DNA from 2 places in the Metabacillus sp. B2-18 genome. Region 1 is predicted to be linked to the other one. Evidence: a T-box and tRNA genes for the amino acid it is inferred to sense, from the RefSeq annotation. Region 1 holds a T-box; the other holds one or more tRNA genes.

Evidence for each region. A T-box is a leader RNA that pairs with one kind of tRNA and senses whether it is charged. The one in region 1 lies ahead of leuS (leucine--tRNA ligase), so its partner is inferred to be a tRNA-Leu.
Region 2: it encodes a tRNA-Leu, which carries the amino acid that the T-box ahead of leuS (leucine--tRNA ligase) is inferred to sense. The anticodon was not compared.

The regions. Positions count from the first base shown of each region.
Region 1 is NZ_CP088245.1:3,805,713-3,814,837, reverse strand. It holds gene LPC09_RS19320 (GntP family permease) at 126-1,445, shown strand; gene LPC09_RS19315 (3-hydroxybutyrate dehydrogenase) at 1,464-2,240, shown strand; T-box leader at 2,361-2,590, shown strand; gene leuS (leucine--tRNA ligase) at 2,691-5,105, shown strand; gene LPC09_RS19305 (rhodanese-like domain-containing protein) at 5,354-5,677, shown strand; gene LPC09_RS19300 (sporulation protein Cse60) at 5,722-5,907, opposite strand; gene LPC09_RS19295 (BaiN/RdsA family NAD(P)/FAD-dependent oxidoreductase) at 5,987-7,252, opposite strand; gene LPC09_RS19290 (putative polysaccharide biosynthesis protein) at 7,421-9,055, shown strand.
Region 2 is NZ_CP088245.1:2,151,424-2,160,548, reverse strand. It holds gene LPC09_RS10870 (DsbA family oxidoreductase) at 1-480, shown strand, start outside; gene LPC09_RS10865 (hypothetical protein) at 523-669, opposite strand; gene LPC09_RS10860 (hypothetical protein) at 845-1,519, shown strand; partial or broken gene LPC09_RS10855 (RNA polymerase alpha subunit C-terminal domain-containing protein) at 1,577-1,878, opposite strand; partial or broken gene LPC09_RS27600 (YdeI/OmpD-associated family protein) at 1,904-1,996, opposite strand; gene LPC09_RS10845 (SRPBCC family protein) at 2,057-2,515, opposite strand; gene LPC09_RS10840 (hypothetical protein) at 2,991-3,137, shown strand; tRNA gene LPC09_RS10835 (tRNA-Ala) at 3,240-3,315, opposite strand; RNA gene ffs (signal recognition particle sRNA large type) at 3,325-3,590, opposite strand; RNA gene ssrS (6S RNA) at 3,625-3,805, opposite strand; tRNA gene LPC09_RS10820 (tRNA-Leu) at 3,809-3,891, opposite strand; RNA gene ssrA (transfer-messenger RNA) at 3,981-4,341, opposite strand; gene LPC09_RS27595 (YjcZ family sporulation protein) at 4,557-4,688, opposite strand; gene LPC09_RS10805 (DUF3231 family protein) at 5,020-5,529, shown strand; gene LPC09_RS10800 (TerC family protein) at 5,668-6,441, opposite strand; gene LPC09_RS10795 (YbaN family protein) at 6,763-7,152, opposite strand; gene LPC09_RS10790 (hypothetical protein) at 7,373-7,630, shown strand; gene LPC09_RS10785 (Cof-type HAD-IIB family hydrolase) at 7,684-8,463, opposite strand; gene LPC09_RS10780 (2-thiouracil desulfurase family protein) at 8,635-9,090, opposite strand; gene LPC09_RS10775 (flavin-containing monooxygenase) at 9,105-9,125, opposite strand, start outside.

The DNA.
Region 1 (9,125 bases):
GAATGTATATTTGTTGTTTAAAGAAAAGGTGCCTGGTGAATAAGGGAGTGTTCTAAAAAGGATTACTTAGAAATGAAAGCGGTTACCATTCTTAAGACTTATAGTCAAGCAAAGGGGGAAGACAGATGTTAAGTATGATTGGATTAATTGGTGGTTTAGCACTTTTAATTTTTTTAACAATGAGGGGTATGAACTTATTAGTAGCAGGTCCGTTATGTGCTTTATTTGTTGCTGTATTTAGTGGTTTACCACTTTTTCCACAATTAGTGGGAGAAGGTGAGGCAAATTTAGTAGGAAATTATATGACTGGTTTTTCTGGATTTATTGCTTCTTGGTATCTCATGTTTTTACTAGGGGCCATTTTTGGAAAAGTAATGGAAGATAGTGGGGCAGCAGATAGTGTCTCAAAATGGATTGTAAGTAAAATTGGGATGAAAAGAGCTGTACTTGCCATTGTTATTGCATGTGCGGTGTTAACATACGGTGGTGTTAGTTTATTCGTTGTCGCATTTTCTGTTTATCCAATGGCGGTTAGTTTATTTAGAGAAGCAGATCTGCCACGCCGCTTTATTCCAGCGGCACTCGCTTTTGGATCTGTTACCTTTACAATGACATCAGCAGGTTCACCAGAGATTCAAAACTGGATTCCGATTGAATATTTAGGTACTTCTCCGTATGCAGGGTGGGAAGTTAGTTTAATTGTTGCTGTGTTTATGATGGTATTTGGTTATTGGTGGCTAAGAAGAATGATTTCAAAAGCAGTAGCACGTGGTGAGAAATTTGTTGCAAGAGACAATGATCCTGTAAATGAACACAAAGCTTTACCAAATCCGTTATTTGGAGTAATTCCGTTATTTGTTGTGTTAGTTATTTCGTTTATTTTCCACGATTCCTTGCAGCAATCAGCATTAATTATTGCCTTACTAGGTGGAGTTATTGCTACTTATCTATTAAACCGTAAGTATTTTAAATCGTTCTGGAATGCTGTATCAGAAGGAACACTTGGAGCATTATTAGCCCTTGGGAACACAGCGGCAGTAGTAGGGTTTGGTGGTGTTGCAAAGGCGGTACCAGCATTTGAAGTAGCTGTAAATGCCATGACTAGTATTCCAGGAAGCCCGTTAATTGGTGGAGCTATTGCGGTCAGTGTGATTGCTGGTATGACAGGCTCAGCCTCTGGAGGTCAGGCCATTGCCTTACCATTACTAGCACCACACTATATGGATATGGGCGTGAATCCGGAGGCTTTACACCGGGTTGTGTCGATATCATCTGGTGCATTAGATTCTCTCCCACATAACGGATATGTTGTGACAACTGTTCGTGCAATTTGTGGAGAGTCTCATCAGGATGCATACAATCCTGTAGGTGCACTCACTGTCATTGTTCCGCTACTAGGCGTTGTTTTAGCAATTATATTATTTTCATTTGGATTAGGTATATAGAAACGGAGGTTGGTTATTTTGGTTCAGGCTCAAGTAGTACTACTAACAGGAGCAGCACAAGGCATAGGCTTTGAACTGGCTAGAGCTTTTGCGTTAGAAGGAGCAAAGGTTGTATTAACAGACTTGAATGAAGAGCAGGTTTTAATGAGTACAAAAGAATTGCAAAATCAAGGCTATGATGTGATTGGACTTAGATGTGATGTAACAAATGAACAAGACATTATTGATGTTGTGAAAAAAACGAAGGAGCATTATGGAAGAGTTGATACGCTAATAAATAATGCAGGTCTACAGCATGTTGCTCATATCGAGGATTTTCCGACTGAAAAATTCGAATTGCTAACAAAAGTTATGCTCGTAGCTCCTTTTGTCGCTACAAAACATGTTTTTCCGATTATGAAAGAACAAAAGTTTGGAAGAATTATAAATATGTCATCTATTAACGGATTAATAGGGTTTGCTGGTAAGGCTGCCTATAATAGTGCAAAGCATGGAGTTATTGGGTTAACAAAAGTGGCTGCTTTGGAAGGAGCACCACATGGAATTACCGTTAATGCAATCTGCCCTGGATACGTAGATACTCCGCTTGTGCGAAATCAGCTTCAAGATCTTGCTGATACAAGAAATGTACCTCTAGAAAATGTATTAGAAGAGGTTTTGTATCCGCTTATTCCGCAAAAAAGGCTGCTCTCTGTAAAAGAAGTTGCAGACTATACGATTTTCTTAACTAGTGAAAAGGCTGGTGGAGTAACAGGTCAGGCGGTCGTAATAGATGGTGGATATACAGTTCAATAGGAGAAATGGGACTTGCGAGAATGTTCGCAAGTCTCTTTATGTTGAAAGAAAAATCGTAAATGATGCCTATACTTGCATATCACGACAAATTTATATAAAATAATCTTAAATCTATATACGAAATGAACGGAGAAAAGGAATAGTAATTAGTGAAAATGTGCTCAGAGAGTTGACGGATGGTGAGAGTCAACCAGTTTTTGCTAATGAACTCGCCTTTGAGTTACAAATGTGAAAGAGAAATATATCAAGTAATATTTGTCGTCTATCCACGTTACGGATGTCAAAGTGGGCATAATCACACTATGCCAAAGTTGGGTGGTACCACGGGAATTAAGCCTCTCGTCCCTGTTTGGGATGCGGGGTTTTTTCGTTTTTATGGACTTTAGAAAGCTTTGACCCGTTCAACAGGTTATAAAATAAATTAAGAGCAAGCTTTAAGGAGGAAAACAGATGAGCTTCAATCATCAAGAGATTGAAAAGAAATGGCAAGATTATTGGTTACATAATAAAACATTTAAAACAACAGAAGATACAGAAAAACCGAAGTTCTATGCATTGGACATGTTCCCATATCCATCAGGAGCGGGCCTCCATGTAGGACATCCTGAAGGATATACAGCAACAGACATTTTATCTCGTATGAAACGTATGCAAGGGTATAATGTTCTTCATCCAATGGGGTGGGATGCATTTGGTTTACCTGCTGAACAGTACGCGCTTGATACAGGAAATGACCCTGCTGAATTTACAAAGCAAAACATTGATAATTTCAGAAGACAAATTCAAGCACTAGGGTTTTCCTATGATTGGGATCGCGAAGTAAATACAACAGATCCTGAATATTACAAATGGACTCAATGGATCTTTTTGCAGCTTTATAAAAAAGGTTTGGCTTATGTAGATGAAGTACCTGTAAACTGGTGCCCTGCGTTAGGTACCGTTTTAGCAAATGAAGAAGTTATTGATGGGAAAAGTGAGCGTGGAGGTCATCCAGTTGAGCGACGTCCAATGAAGCAATGGATGCTGAAAATTACAGCATATGCTGACCGTCTTCTTGAAGACTTAGAAGACGTTGACTGGCCAGAAAGCATTAAAGATATGCAGCGTAACTGGATTGGCCGTTCTGAAGGTGCTCATGTAACATTTGATATTGAGGGACATGATGAAACATTTACTGTTTTCACTACTCGTCCTGATACATTATTTGGTGCAACATACGCTGTTTTAGCTCCAGAGCATTCTTTTATTGAAAAAATTACAACTGAGGATCAAAAACAAGCAGTTGAGGCCTATATTGACGAAGTAAAACATAAGAGTGATTTAGAACGTACAGAGCTTTCAAAAGATAAAACAGGCGTATTTACAGGTGCTTATGCTATTAACCCTGTAAACGGTGAAAAAATGCCAATATGGATTGCAGATTATGTACTTGTAACTTACGGTACTGGTGCGATTATGGCAGTTCCTGCACATGATGAGCGAGACTATGAATTTGCTGTAAAGTTTGATCTTCCGATTAAAGAAGTTGTGAGTGGTGGAGACGTGACGAAGGAAGCATACACTGGTGACGGTGAACACGTTAACTCTGATTTCTTAAACGGACTTGGCAAACAAGAAGCAATTGAAAAAGCGATCGCATGGCTTGAACAAAACAAAAAAGGTGAAAAGAAAGTAACTTACCGTCTTCGTGACTGGTTATTCAGCCGTCAACGTTATTGGGGTGAGCCAATTCCAATTATTCATTGGGAAGATGGTACAATGTCTGCTGTTCCAGAAGAAGAACTTCCACTTGTATTACCAAAAACAACAGAAATTAGACCATCTGGAACAGGGGAATCACCACTTGCAATTATTGATGATTTTGTAAATGTTGTTGATCCTGTAACAGGTAAAAAAGGTCGTCGTGAAACAAATACAATGCCGCAATGGGCTGGAAGCTGCTGGTATTACCTACGTTACATCGATCCAAAAAACAGCGAAGCTCTTGCAGATGATGCAAAGTTAAAGCAATGGTTACCTGTTGATATTTATATCGGTGGAGCAGAGCACGCAGTTCTTCACTTATTGTACGCTCGCTTTTGGCATAAGTTTTTATATGATATCGGTGTTGTTCCAACGAAAGAGCCATTCCAAAAGCTATTTAACCAAGGAATGATTCTTGGTGAAAACAATGAAAAAATGAGTAAATCTAAAGGAAATGTTGTGAATCCGGATGAGATTGTTTCATCACATGGTGCGGACACACTTCGTCTTTATGAAATGTTTATGGGACCATTAGAAGCATCAATTGCCTGGTCGACAACAGGTCTTGATGGAGCAAGACGTTTCTTAGATCGCGTATGGCGTTTATTCATTGAAGATAATGGTGAGTTAAGTCCAAAGGTTGTTGATGAAACAAGCGATGCTCTTGAACGCGTTTATCATCAAACGGTGAAAAAAGTATCAGAAGATTTGGAAGGACTACGCTTTAATACAGCTATTTCACAGCTTATGGTCTTCATTAATGAAGCATATAAACAAACAGTGCTTCCAAAAGAGTATGTGGAAGGTGTTGTGAAACTTCTATCTCCAATTGCGCCTCATTTAGCAGAAGAGCTATGGAGCAAATTAGGCCACAGCAGCACGATTTCTTATGAAGCATGGCCATCATTTGATGAAGCGAAACTTGTAGAAAATGAAGTGGAAATCGTTGTTCAGGTAAACGGAAAAGTCCGTGCAAAGCTTTTAGTAGCAAAAGATGTTACAAAAGATCAGTTAGAACAAATTGCGCTGGACGATGACCGTGTGAAAGAACATGTAGAAGGAAAAACAATACGTAAAGTAATTGCCGTACCTGGTAAGCTTGTGAATATTGTAGCGAACTAGTACGTGTTTTGGAATTGGCAAGTCCGGCTCATTGTGAGTCGGGCTTGTTTGTTTGTTTGTGCATGTCGTGGATTGTCGAAAAACTAATATTTGGTCAAAATTAGCAAATAAATCATATAAATTGACTAATAAATTAAGCAAAATATCAAATATATCTCTAAAAGCGTCAAATAAAGAAATTCAGCAAACTAGCACCTCACAAACTACTTTGATATAATGCAACTATTAAAACTGAAAGGGTGTACATAATGTCTGAATTTAAAGAAATTTCTCCTGAAGAGGTACAAAAAAGATTAGAAAATGGGGAAAAGCTTGAGCTAATAGATGTTCGTGAAGACGAAGAAGTAGAAGCAGGCATGATTCCGCAAGCGAAGCATATTCGTATGAATGATATTCCGGAGCATTTAGATGCACTTGATAAAGATAAAGAAACGATTTACATTTGTCGCTCAGGTGGAAGAAGTGGAAATGTTTGTGCTTATCTACAAGACAAAGGATACGATGTTGTTAACATGACTGGTGGCATGCTTGATTATAAAGGTGAAACAAAGCCGAAGAGTCAACTAGCTTAAAATAAAAAACTGCTTGTCTTATAAATGACGAGCAGTTTTTTATTTTACTTTTCCCGGTAAATAACAAGAGCTGAGTAACAATAGATTTGTTCTCCATCCTCGTCTATGGATACTGATACGCTGAACTTTATATCTCTAACCTGATTTTCTCCAAGGTTCGCTAGAAATCCATTGATTTCTTCTTCTAGATCTTTTTCGTGTTCTTCATCAAAAAGCGCCACTTTTAACATCATGATCACTTCCTAATTTCCATTTTAATAATTTGTATGACAGCTTGTCTAAATTTATTACTAGAATGGAGAAGTGATTTTATTCTTTAGAGTAAATAGCAGCATTTGATCCAGCAAGTCGGCCGGTTACTAAAGCTGATGTAATATTATAGCCACCTGTATATCCGTGTATATCTAGTATCTCACCACAGAAATATAACCCCGCTTTTAGTTTGGATGACATTTCCTTCGGGTGAATTTCTTTTACAGATACACCACCTCCGGTTACAAATGCTTTCTCAATTGATAGTGTACCATGGACTTGAAATTGAAATTGCTTGCAATCTTGTACAAAAGAGCGCAATTTTTCATTTGATAGATTATCATACGTAACTAACGAATCAATTTGATTTTTTTCCAACAAAAAGAGTAAATACCGTTCAGGTAGCAATCCTTTTAACACATTTTTTATTGCTTTTTTTGAATCCTGTTTTAAATCTTTAACAATTGATTGAAAAAGCTGTTCCTCTTTTTGATCAGGCAGGGCATCAATACTAACAGTAATCGCATTTGTTTTGAACTTTTTCATAGCCTTGACCACATATTGACTACATCTTAAAACAGCTGGACCTGATATTCCGAAGTGAGTGAAAATCATATCCATTTTATGGGTAATAATTGTTTTTCCTTTTGGATTAAGAACACTGAGTGCCACATCACGTAAAGAGAGTCCTTGTAGAGCTTTTTCCTGAATAAATGGTTCATTTGATGTAATTGGTACTTCAGTTGGAAACAATTCCGTAATCGTATGTCCGGCATTTTCAGCCCAGGCATATCCATCACCTGTACTCCCGGTATGTGGCACGCTTTTTCCGCCAACAGCTAGTACAACTGCCCTTGTTAAAATTGTTTCTCCGTTAACGAGTACAATACTTGTTACCTTTTCCGCATCGTATATCACTTCTTTTACAGGTTCATTTGTACGTATTTCCACATTTAAACGCTTTAATTCGCTAATTAGTGCATCAACGACAGATTGCGCTTTGTCCGTGACAGGAAACATTCGACCATGATCTTCTTCTTTTAATTGAATACCTAGATTTTCAAAAAAACGGATAATATCTTCATTGCTGAATTCTGAGAAAGCACTATATAAAAAACGGCCATTTCCGGGTATATGTTTAATAATCTCATCTATCGGCAATCTATTTGTTACATTACAACGACCACCACCTGATATGGCAAGCTTTCTTCCTAGTTTATTTCCTTTATCTAATAGAAGTACACGAGCCCCTTTTTCTCCTGCAGCAATTGAGGCCATTAATCCTGATGGGCCTCCACCAATTACAACTACATCATAATTCATCTAATTCACACCTTTTTTACTTGTCTGCTACCATATTATATCTGAAGAACGTAAAAAGTAAAAAGTGATGAAAAATAATGATGAATCACAATGCTTATGGTATATATGTGGGTTTATGGTAAAATAGAAAAGTTGAATCTTCATAGAGAAGAATGGTGAGTAAGAAAAATGTCTAATAATTTGCTACGAGGAACGTTCGTATTAACATTAGGTACATACATATCAAGAATTTTAGGAATGATTTATTTAATTCCTTTTGCTGCGATGGTGGGAACAACTGGTGGAGGATTGTTTCATGCAGGTTATGCACAATATACAATTTTTTTAAGTGTTGCAACAGCAGGGTTTCCAGCAGCAGTATCTAAATTTGTTTCAAAATATAATGCTTTAGGGGATTATCAAACGAGCCGAAGGATGTTTAAGGCAGGCATACTTGTTATGCTCATAACTGGCTTACTTGCTTTTGCTATCTTATATATGCTGGCACCATGGTTTGCAATTGCTGCACTTGCTGAAAGAGAGCTTAATGGAGTAACCGTTGAAGATGCAACTCTTGTCATCAGAATGGTGAGCATTGCGCTTATTATTGTTCCACTAATGAGCTTAATAAGGGGCTTCTTTCAGGGGCACCAATCTATGGGACCTACAGCAGTTTCGCAGGTTGTTGAACAGCTTGTCAGAATTGTCTTTTTGTTAGTTTCCACTTACATCGTGATGAATGTATTAAATGGTGGACTTGTTTTGGCAGTTGGCTATGCTACATTTGCTGCGTTTGTTGGAGCAGTAGGCGGGTTAGTTGTTTTGTTTATCTATTGGGTGAAACGAAAGGGTACACTCTTAGCTATGCAGGACAATCCAATTGAAGCCGAACCAATGCCACTCGGCAGAATGTTTAAGGAAGTATTTCGTTATGCTGGTCCATTTGTTTTTGTTGGATTGGCAATTCCTATTTATAATTACATCGATACCTTGACTTTTAACCGTGCGATGTTAAGTACTGGAAATGAACAGTCATATACAATGGATATGTTTTCTGTGTTACTTCTTTATGTGCCAAAATTAGTGATGATTCCTGTATCATTAGCTACAGCTTTTGGGTTAACACTGATTCCAACTATTACAGAGTCTTTCTCAAATAATAATCGAGGCTTACTACATAAACAGATTGATCAAACTTTACAGGTGATTATGTTACTTGTTTTACCTGCTGTGATTGGTCTTTCTGTTTTAGCGGGACCGGCCTATAATGTGTTCTACGCGGGAACATCAGAAGAAATTGGGAAGCATATTTTAATGTGGTATGCCCCTGTAGCATTGCTTTTCTCTCTTTTTACAGTGAATGCAGCAATCTTACAAGGTATTAATAAACAAAAGCTTGCGGTGATTAGCTTAGTCATAGGTTTAATTGTGAAGCTTTCTATAAACGTTACGTTAATTGAGCTATATGAAGGAGTAGGCTCAATTATCGCAACGGCAGCAGGCTACATTGTATCGTTAATCTATGGATTTGCGATGATTAAACGCCATGCAGGTTATTCCTTTAGGCTTCTAATTAAGAGGTCGTTATTAATTACAATACTATGTATCTTCATGGGACTTGTTGTTTCCGTCGTATTTTCTATACTAAGTATTTTTATTAATTATGCAGATAGTCGTATGAATGCTGTTATTGTTGTTGGCATCGCCGTCGTAGTAGGTGGAGCAACATATGCCTACTTAACATATCGATCTCATTTGTTAGAAAAATTATTAGGAAACCGTTTAAACCGTTTTTTACCAAGTAAAAAACGATCAGTTGAATAGGTTGGTTTATACTAAATAAGTTAAAGATAACAAAGAACTCGGATCCTCCGAGTTTTTTTACTAAAGGTTG
Region 2 (9,125 bases), 1.7 Mb from region 1:
ACATTTAACTATGAAGATATGAAGCCAACGAATACCTTTAATGCTCACCGTTTAAATAAATTCGCCAAAACAATTGGAAAAGAAACAGAATTAACTGAAAAACTATTGCATGCTTATTTTACAGATACAAAAAATGTCGGGGACATCTATACATTGGCTGACCTTGCAGAGGCTGCAGGAATAGATCGCAGTAAAGCTTTAGAAGTGTTAAATGACGAAACAGCCTTTGCAAATGAAGTGAGAGGCGATGAAAGAACAGCTCAACAAATCGGTGTAACAGGCGTACCTTTCTTTGTTGTGAATCAGAAGTATTCCATATCAGGTGCTCAACCACAAGAAACATTTTCACGTGCACTTACACAATTTTGGGAGGAAGAAAAACCAAAACCTAAGTTTCAGGAGCTACGCTTTGACAGTGGTGAAGGTGCTATTTGTACCGACGATGGTTGTGAAGTACCGAGCAATAGTAAGAAAAACTAATCGAAAAGACAGGGGCTAGTCCTCTGTCTTTTTTATATCTACCTACTCCATATCTTCAGTAATTTGATGTCCCTCAATATGTGGTGTAGGAGCATTTTTTAGATGCATGGTTCCTTTCGTTTCTTTTTCAATCTCATATGAGTTTTCCTTAAAATTCTTATGTTGATTTAATTTATTCTGTTTGTTCATAATTGAAACCTCCCTTGACTTGAGTTATATCTTTATTGTTCCAAATTTGACTAGCTTCATCCTCTCCCATCTTTCAATAGCCTTATTTTTCATATTATGGATTTGTTCACATCGGATAGTTTGTACTTATTTAGATATTCTAAAAATGAACTTTACTATTTAGGGGATGATGGTGATGAAAAAAGGACTTGTAACGATCTTATCAGCAGCTTGCATTCTAAGTGTTACAGGCTGTGCAGGCAATCAAACAGATAACGCAACAAATATGGGATTGAGAAATGATCAGGCTCCAATAACAAGAGTAAACTACAACGAGAATGATACTAACAGTAATCAAAATGCAACTGTCCAAACACGTGCAACAAAAAATGTTGAGCGTCTAGATGAAGTATCTCAAGCAAGAGTGATCATGAGAGGCAACGATGCTTATGTTACGGTTCGTTTAAACAAAAATGGAAACACGAATAATAACAATGGAACTACTGTTGGTAATAACAGTGCTACTAATTCTGGAACAACAGGAACTAACACGAATTTACGTGGAATGGCAAATGAATATAATAATGTGGGATTCAATAACCGTCATTCAAAAACAGCAAATACTGCTGATCGAAACAATAGTACAGAGATGGCTGAAAGAATAAATGAAACACCGGGTACAAATAATCCCTCAACAACTAGACCTGGCTTAGGAAATAACACAAATTTTACTACTAATGTAGATACTGATAATCGAAATACTCGTACTGGTCACTCAACACAGGTTTCAAGTCAGCTTAAACAGAAAATAGAGAATCAAGTTCGTGCAGCTAACAAAAATGTTGATGAAGTATTTGTTTCTGTTAACTAAGATTAGTTTTGGGACATAGTAAGAGCCTCTATTACTAATCAGAGGCTCTTTCTTTTCTTATATTAAGTTATCCTGTCTAAATGCTAAACCCTCTTCCTTCAAAGCAGACGTAAGCTTTGGTAATGAAGCTGGTCCCATTCCGTGAAAACGTAAAATTTCTTTTTCGCTATATGAAGAAAGTTGTTGCAATGTATAAATTCCATTGTTTTCTAAAGCTCGTCTAGCTGGTGCAGATAGCTTTGAGAGAAAGCCCTTTCTGGTTTGCTTTCTTGCTCACAAATCGGACAAGTTGGGCAATTGCTACTTTTAAAGTATTTGTGCCCTTCTTCACAGAACTTAAGTTTTTTAGATGTTGTCATAACAGATAACTCCCCTTATACAAAATCATAATTTTTTCTTTTGTCGAAACAAATCAACTGATTTATAGCCTTGAGATAAAATATCAACCATTTCTCCTCTGCGTTTTTCACGGGTCTTCTATTGCTTAGCTGAAGATAATTAATAATTGATACTCCTTTATCGTTTTTCGTTTATCCTTTATTGTTCATTCTCTAAATGTTTTTTTAATGCATCTAAGTCTTTTTCACATGCTTTTTTAAATGAGCCGACAACCAATTTACCAAAGATTTTCGATAACCCGGAAAGTCCATTTATTTCTCCATTCAATTTAACCTCTGTATGATCATTTATTGAAGAAAGGGTGTATGTAAACAAAAATTCGCCTTTTCCTGTCGTTCCTTTTGTTCCATCACAGCGAAGCACAATTTTATCTGGTTCTTTGAGTTCCACAACTTCAAAGTACTCTGAAGCTTCCTTTCCAAACATCTTTCTTGTTTCCTTCCATTCACTTCCTACCTTCAATGGTCCTTCATCGAGCCGCTCTATTCCTACAAAGCCTTGCATCCAATTCTCGGCAGAGTCAAGATCAAGTAAAGCTGTGTATGCCTTTTGTTTGGATACTTTTAGATTTTTTTGCGATTCAAAACGAATACTCATGCTCATTATCTCCTTAAAATTATTTTATCAATAGAAATCATTTTATCTTTCTATTCAATAAAAAAGTATTTTGTTTTGTTCAAATAATAAAAGGTTAAAAATCCTGCTTTTCCTATCATTCTATACACTTCAAGCTAAATCCAGTGAATCTACTTCTTATCTTTATAATATTTATTTCTTTATACATATAAAAGATTTTATTAAGGAAATTTATTATCCCACACAAAGCACTCGTGGTGAAACATTCAATTCAAGAGGGAGACACCGTACTCGTTCACTTTCATGTGTAACAAAATCCAGAAGATTTGGGAGTAGCTGTTGTAGATTACAATTCTATATCATTTTTCAAATATTTATCTCAAATTGATATTTGTTTCATATCGATTTGAGATATATAATGAAAATAAGAAATAACAGTAAACGCTTACAAGATTGTAACAACAACGTTACTTCTTATTAATAAGGAGGATATACCATGAGCCAATTAGCAAGAGAAATCAAAGTGAAGGATTTATTAGACAAACGCAAATTCAATGAAAAGGAAATCGCGGAGATGTCAGATCCACAAATTGAATATTTTCACTGGCTCTATTTTGAAGATTCAGTTTACGATTATATGTAAATACTATAAATAATTACGAAAAAGCTTTTGTACTCTTTGTACAAAAGCTTTTTGTTATGTATGACTAAACTTGTGCATGTCGCATTGCACATACCGTATTAATGGTGGAGCCTAGCGGGATCGAACCGCTGACCTCCTGCGTGCAAAGCAGGAGCTCTCCCAGCTGAGCTAAGGCCCCATATAGCACCGTTGAACCTTTTATTGATATGACAACACAAGCGCTACTTATACAGCCAGCTCATTCAAAGCTACCCTTCGACACATAGATTGTCCCACTTATGGCTGCTTCGTTCCCGTCCTGACCAGATTCATGGGTTTCTATTGCGAGGACTCCGAAAGTCAACACCGCTTATATAAGGCAAACCTTCCATTATCATACCGCTAAAAAGGAATTCATCCTCGCTAGAGCGGGTTGCGAGTTACAGGGCACCGCTACCTCCCCGACTATCAACGGTATGTATAAGAAAATGATATATGTTGTTTTTAAATCATTCCCACCTATGCCGTTTCCCCATATGTTTTGATAACCTGTTTTCAACAGGTGGGTTTCCGCATATTAACCTGCTGCAATCCTACTAAGGTAGGCGTGACATTGGTTAATCATATAGGAATCCCTAATAAATAGTAAGGTTTAAAACATGAAGGGGCAACGAACATTGCAGGATGAATAATGCAACCGAGAGGACTTGAACCTCCACGGGATCGCTCCCACTAGGCCCTCAACCTAGCGCGTCTGCCATTCCGCCACGATCGCAAAATAATAATATACCTCTTGGTGCCGCCCTGAGGAGTCGAACCTCAACTAAAAGTCACTCTACCAATTTGAGCATGATCGGCATAATTTGGTGGAATCGACCGGATTCGAACCGGTGTGCAAAGGTGTTTCCACTTATATTTCTACGAGTGTAGTCAGCAAAATTATGTTTCGCCCTCTTCTTTAGCCCACTGACAGGCATTGAAGTGGCTAGTCTGTTTCTTCTCTTCCTTCTTCCTCAGACGGTGGAATCAGGCGTAGTCCACTACGTTTGAGTCCCATATCCCTACCACATGGACGATGGAGGGCGGAACCGCATCGACTGTTGTTAGGCAGCGAAAGCGAAGTTGTTTTGTTGTTTGCCAGTTGTAGGCTTTGACGTTTTTACGAGCTCGTCAACTCGACTCGCCATATAAGCTTAACCATCCCTGTCGATACCAAAACGATCCCATATTAGAGTAGTTTAAAACAATTCGGTTTTAACCGATTGTTAAATATCTGAGTTAGCACGATAATTTGTATGACGTATCGTGTATTCATAATATATCACGGAAAAATACTTCTGTGTAGTGGTAATAACCTGTGATTTTGGCATCTTTATCCTATTCTGTTAGGTAGAAAATAAAAAAGACACTACAATAGTGTCTTTTTAAAGGTGTATGTGGTTAACACTTATTACCGTAGATCGTTGCACCTATAATAATTAACAAAATGAATAGCACAACAATAAGCGCGAACGTATTCGGTCTATAAGCAGGAGCACAATATCCATAAGCAGGAGCTTCATAATAAGGCATTACCATAGGCTGATGAGGAACATTTTCTGCAGCAACATGAGGCATGTTTGCACCAGCCATATGAGGGCTGTTTTCGTAACCGTACATTTAAACATCTTCCTTTCAATTGTCGATTTTAAATTACTTAGACGATATAGTATATACGTATATCGAAATTTGGAGCCCGTCTAATCCTAAGAATGATTCATTTAGGAGCCTAAAAAGAAGCCCATTTTTCTTATTAAGATTAAATAAGAAAGTTTTAACACATACTATTTTTTGTCTAAAAGACAGTAAGTAATATTAGGAGAATTTTTATATGGATATGAAAAAAACAATAGGGAGTGTTTTAATGGGCATTTTAAGTGGTAATCCTCAAAACGAGCCATTACATTATGGAGAAGTTTTTGGTGCTTGGTCTTTTCTTTTAACTTCAAAAGCAGCAGTTGCCGGATATCAGACAAAGGTTAATCATGCTGGAGATGAGGACCTTAGTAAATTGCTAATGGAAGCAATAGATCAATGTCAACAAGAAATGAAACAGATTGAGACAATTTTAAAAGACAATGGAGTCGCTCTTCCTCCTACACCACCTGAACGTCCAAACGCTCGTTTAGAGGATATTCCAGCAGGAGCAAAGTTTATGGATCAAGAAATTGCAGCAGCTTTATCCGCAAGCATAGCTGCTGGATTGGTAGCATGTAGTCAAATGATTGGTCAAGCAATTAGAGAAGACATCGCTATGATGTTTGGTCAATTCCATACACAAAAAGCAGCACTTGGTGGCAAAGTGTTACGACTAAATAAAGAAAAAGGTTGGCTAATTCCACCTCCTCTTCATTTAAATAAAACAGAAGAATAATAAAAGGGAAAAACTGACTTTAAAAAGCTAAAAGATGACCTAAGTGAATGCTGGTCATCTTTTTATCATTCTTTTGAAATTTCAAGTGTGAGTCAATTTTGTCATTAACTCACACTTGAATTATTCAAAAAACTTACTTTATGTTAAATCTTTTTCTAAAGACTTGTTAGCAGGTGCAAACCATCCAAGTAAGGCTATTCCAACTAACACTCCATAAAAGATCAAAGTCCAGACCGTGCTGTGTGGAAAATGATGATCTAAGATACCGATATCTTCATGAGCCAAAGTAATGACTGCAAGTTTAACACCTACCCAAGCAACAATTGCATATGCTGTTGTTTCCAGAGCTGGACGTTTTGCAAGTAACTGAACAAACCATGTTGCTGCAAACTTGATTAAGATAAGACCAGCAATACCTCCTAAAACAACTACTATAAACTTTCCTCCATCCATACCACCGAAATTGCCTAGTGGTGAATCCGGAAGTCCAAGCGCCAGTGCTACTGCTGCAAGAATTGAATCAATCGCAAAAGCAAGGTCTGCCAATGCTATCTTACCTACAGTTGGCCAAAAACCTTTACCAGCTGCTTCCTTTTCTTCTTCCTCACGAATATTTTCATTTTCTTTACCGAAACGTGCCTGAATAATATGCTTTAATCCTAAGTAAAGAAGATAAGCTGCACCTATCGCCTGAATTTGCCAGACATTCGCAATAAATGATATAGCAAAAAGTGCAAGAAACCTGAATACAAAAGCCATGATAATTCCATAATTTATAGCTCTTTTTTTCTGATCCTCAGGTAAATGTTTAGCTATAACTGCCAGCACTAACGCATTATCAGCAGATAACAGTCCTTCCAACCCAATTAAAATCAACAATGCCCAGGCATACTCTAACCATAATGATTCCATTAATTTCTCTCCCTTCCATTACTAAACCTCTCATGTAAATGTTTCAATATCTATAGATTTTCCAAGCTAGCAACAGGTATCCTAGTGAAATAATGCTAAAAAACTTTTGAGCATTGTTTTATTTGAACTGATCGAAACTTCAATACGTTTTGTATTTTCACTGTAAGTAGTCTCGTCCTTCATAAAAAAATCATGCTGTGTATTTTTTTATTAAATGTGCACATTATTAATGAGTGATAAAAATCCGTCATAATTTGATATAACTGAATCATCCCCAAAAGGTATTATCTTATCCACTTCCCTTAATCATTCGCTAAATAATCACTTCCTATAAAAAATTTTATCAGCTTCTTTTTGCTTTGGTTTAATCGTTTTAATTTTCTTTAAGAAATAATAGTGCTTGTATATTGCAAGTAGCACTAAAATAACTTTTATCACTAGGATGTTTATGTAAAAGACCGAAAAAAGGATGAACGTATCTGCAATTAGGTTGATACGAATTTTTTCTTTAAGTGTCATGCCTTTTTTCTGTCGGAAACCTTCAACGTATTTATTATAGAATGAGGTACTTTGAAACCATCTTTCAAATTTCTTAGAGCTTTTTGCAAAGCAGAATGATGCTAAGAGAAAAAATGGACCTCCGGGTAAAATAGGGAGAATAATTCCCGCAACTCCAACACCAAGGGAAATAAATCCAAGAATAGCAAACATTATATTTTTTATATTTTTGATTGTTAATCACCTGATTTCTAATATAGTGAGGCTCAACGCTTTATCAAAAACTATTCATCTATTATTATAAGTTATTTTAAGGAAGATGTAGAATATTTTGTAACTAAATGAAATTGAAGAAAACTACTATATCATAAATAATCAATCAGGGGACATACTGTATTGGGCTGTGATGAATAAATGAAAGGAGTTTTCAAATATGGATAGAAGCAACGAAATAGTGGATAAAATGAAGAATATTTTTCAGGATACATGCGGTTCATGGCAAAACTGTACCGTTACAACAATTCAGGATTTCCTTGATCAATGTGAACAAAATAATATTGACTCACAGTTTTGCATGAGCTGGGTTGAACAACATCAACTTGAAATACCGGGATGGGAAACTGTTTCTAAGGTATCTCTTCAGTGGGTAAATGAACATACTTCAACAGGTGCCCCTCAATCATTTAAATAATAGAAACCAGGCGCTCTGAATATTAAGCGCCTGATTTCTATACCATAAAAAAATTATAAAAGCCCTACCTGTTGAAGTCCATGAAGTATACCATTTTCCTCAACTGATTTAGTTACGTATTTTGCGACTTCCTTCACACGATTTTCTGCATTTCCCATTGCTACACTATTCTTTATAGTTGAAAGCATTTCAATGTCATTTAAACCATCGCCAAAAGCATATTGATGTTCATCCGAAAATCCAAGCTTCTCAACGATTTTCTTAATTCCAATTGCCTTTGAACCGCCACTTGGGACAACATCCACTGAAAAAGGATGCCACCTTACAAAGTCAAAATCCTGATAATTTTGTTCGTATTGCTTCTCTTCTCCTTCTGGGCAAAATAAAAGCGTTTGATACAAATCACGACCTTTATAGTAGTACGGATCATGTGTAGGAAAATGTTTGATTTTTAATGAATAAATGCTTTCGTTAATATAGTGGTGTTCGGGAACATTTGCTTTCATATCTTCATGATCCATAAAGACAACAGGATGCTCGTTCAGAAGAGCGTTTTCTGTTAATTTTTCGAGTGATGAAATCTTTAAAGGATTTGTAAAAAGCACTTCGCCATCTAGTACGACATATTGACCATTATAGCTAACATATGTATTTATATTTAATTCTTCACGTAAATCTTCAAACATAAAAGGAGCTCGACCTGTTGCAATCGCAACAACATGTCCTTCATCTTTCAGTTTAAAAATAGCTTCTTTAGTTGAAAATGGTAATTCTTTATCATGTGTAAGTAAAGTTCCATCTATATCAAAAAAAATCACACTTTTAGTGGCCATCTCTATTCCTACTTTCTAAATATTTTATTATTTTCATCCTTTCACATAACGTAATTGTACCATAATCTGAGTCTCTCTCAATAATAGCCCCAATCACAGTTCATGAACAAATAATGAGGGATCTCATTGTTTATTTTTAACGCTTGGAGATAGTCCAATCTAAGAGAATCTTTACAATTTATCAGGCAGATTGCTTTCAGAAAACACCATTATCCCATTTCTTTTCAATAAAGCTGTTGTTACCCCGTTTCCAATTACTTTTTTCCCCTTAAACCTACCATTGTAAATCATTGAACTTCCGCATGAAGGACTATAATCTTTTAAAATCACTACTTTTGCTTTCATCTCTATGGCTTTTTCTAATGTTGAATATGCACCTCTTATGTATAGCTGCGTTACATCTTTTCCTGACTTTTCCACCACTCTAGCATGTCCATCTAAAACATCTTCTCCATTTCCTCCAACAATTTCTGCTGGCTCTCTTGGTGTGGTGAAGCCTCCGAGTAATTCAGGACAAACGGTTACAGCTTTGTTTTCGTTTACTAAATCCCTTATTTCTTTAAGTAGACTGTGTGTTCCATTGTATCTTACTTCCAAACCGGCCAAACAAGAGCTAACTAACAACACTACACGTCATCTCCCTACATGCTATTTACATTTTT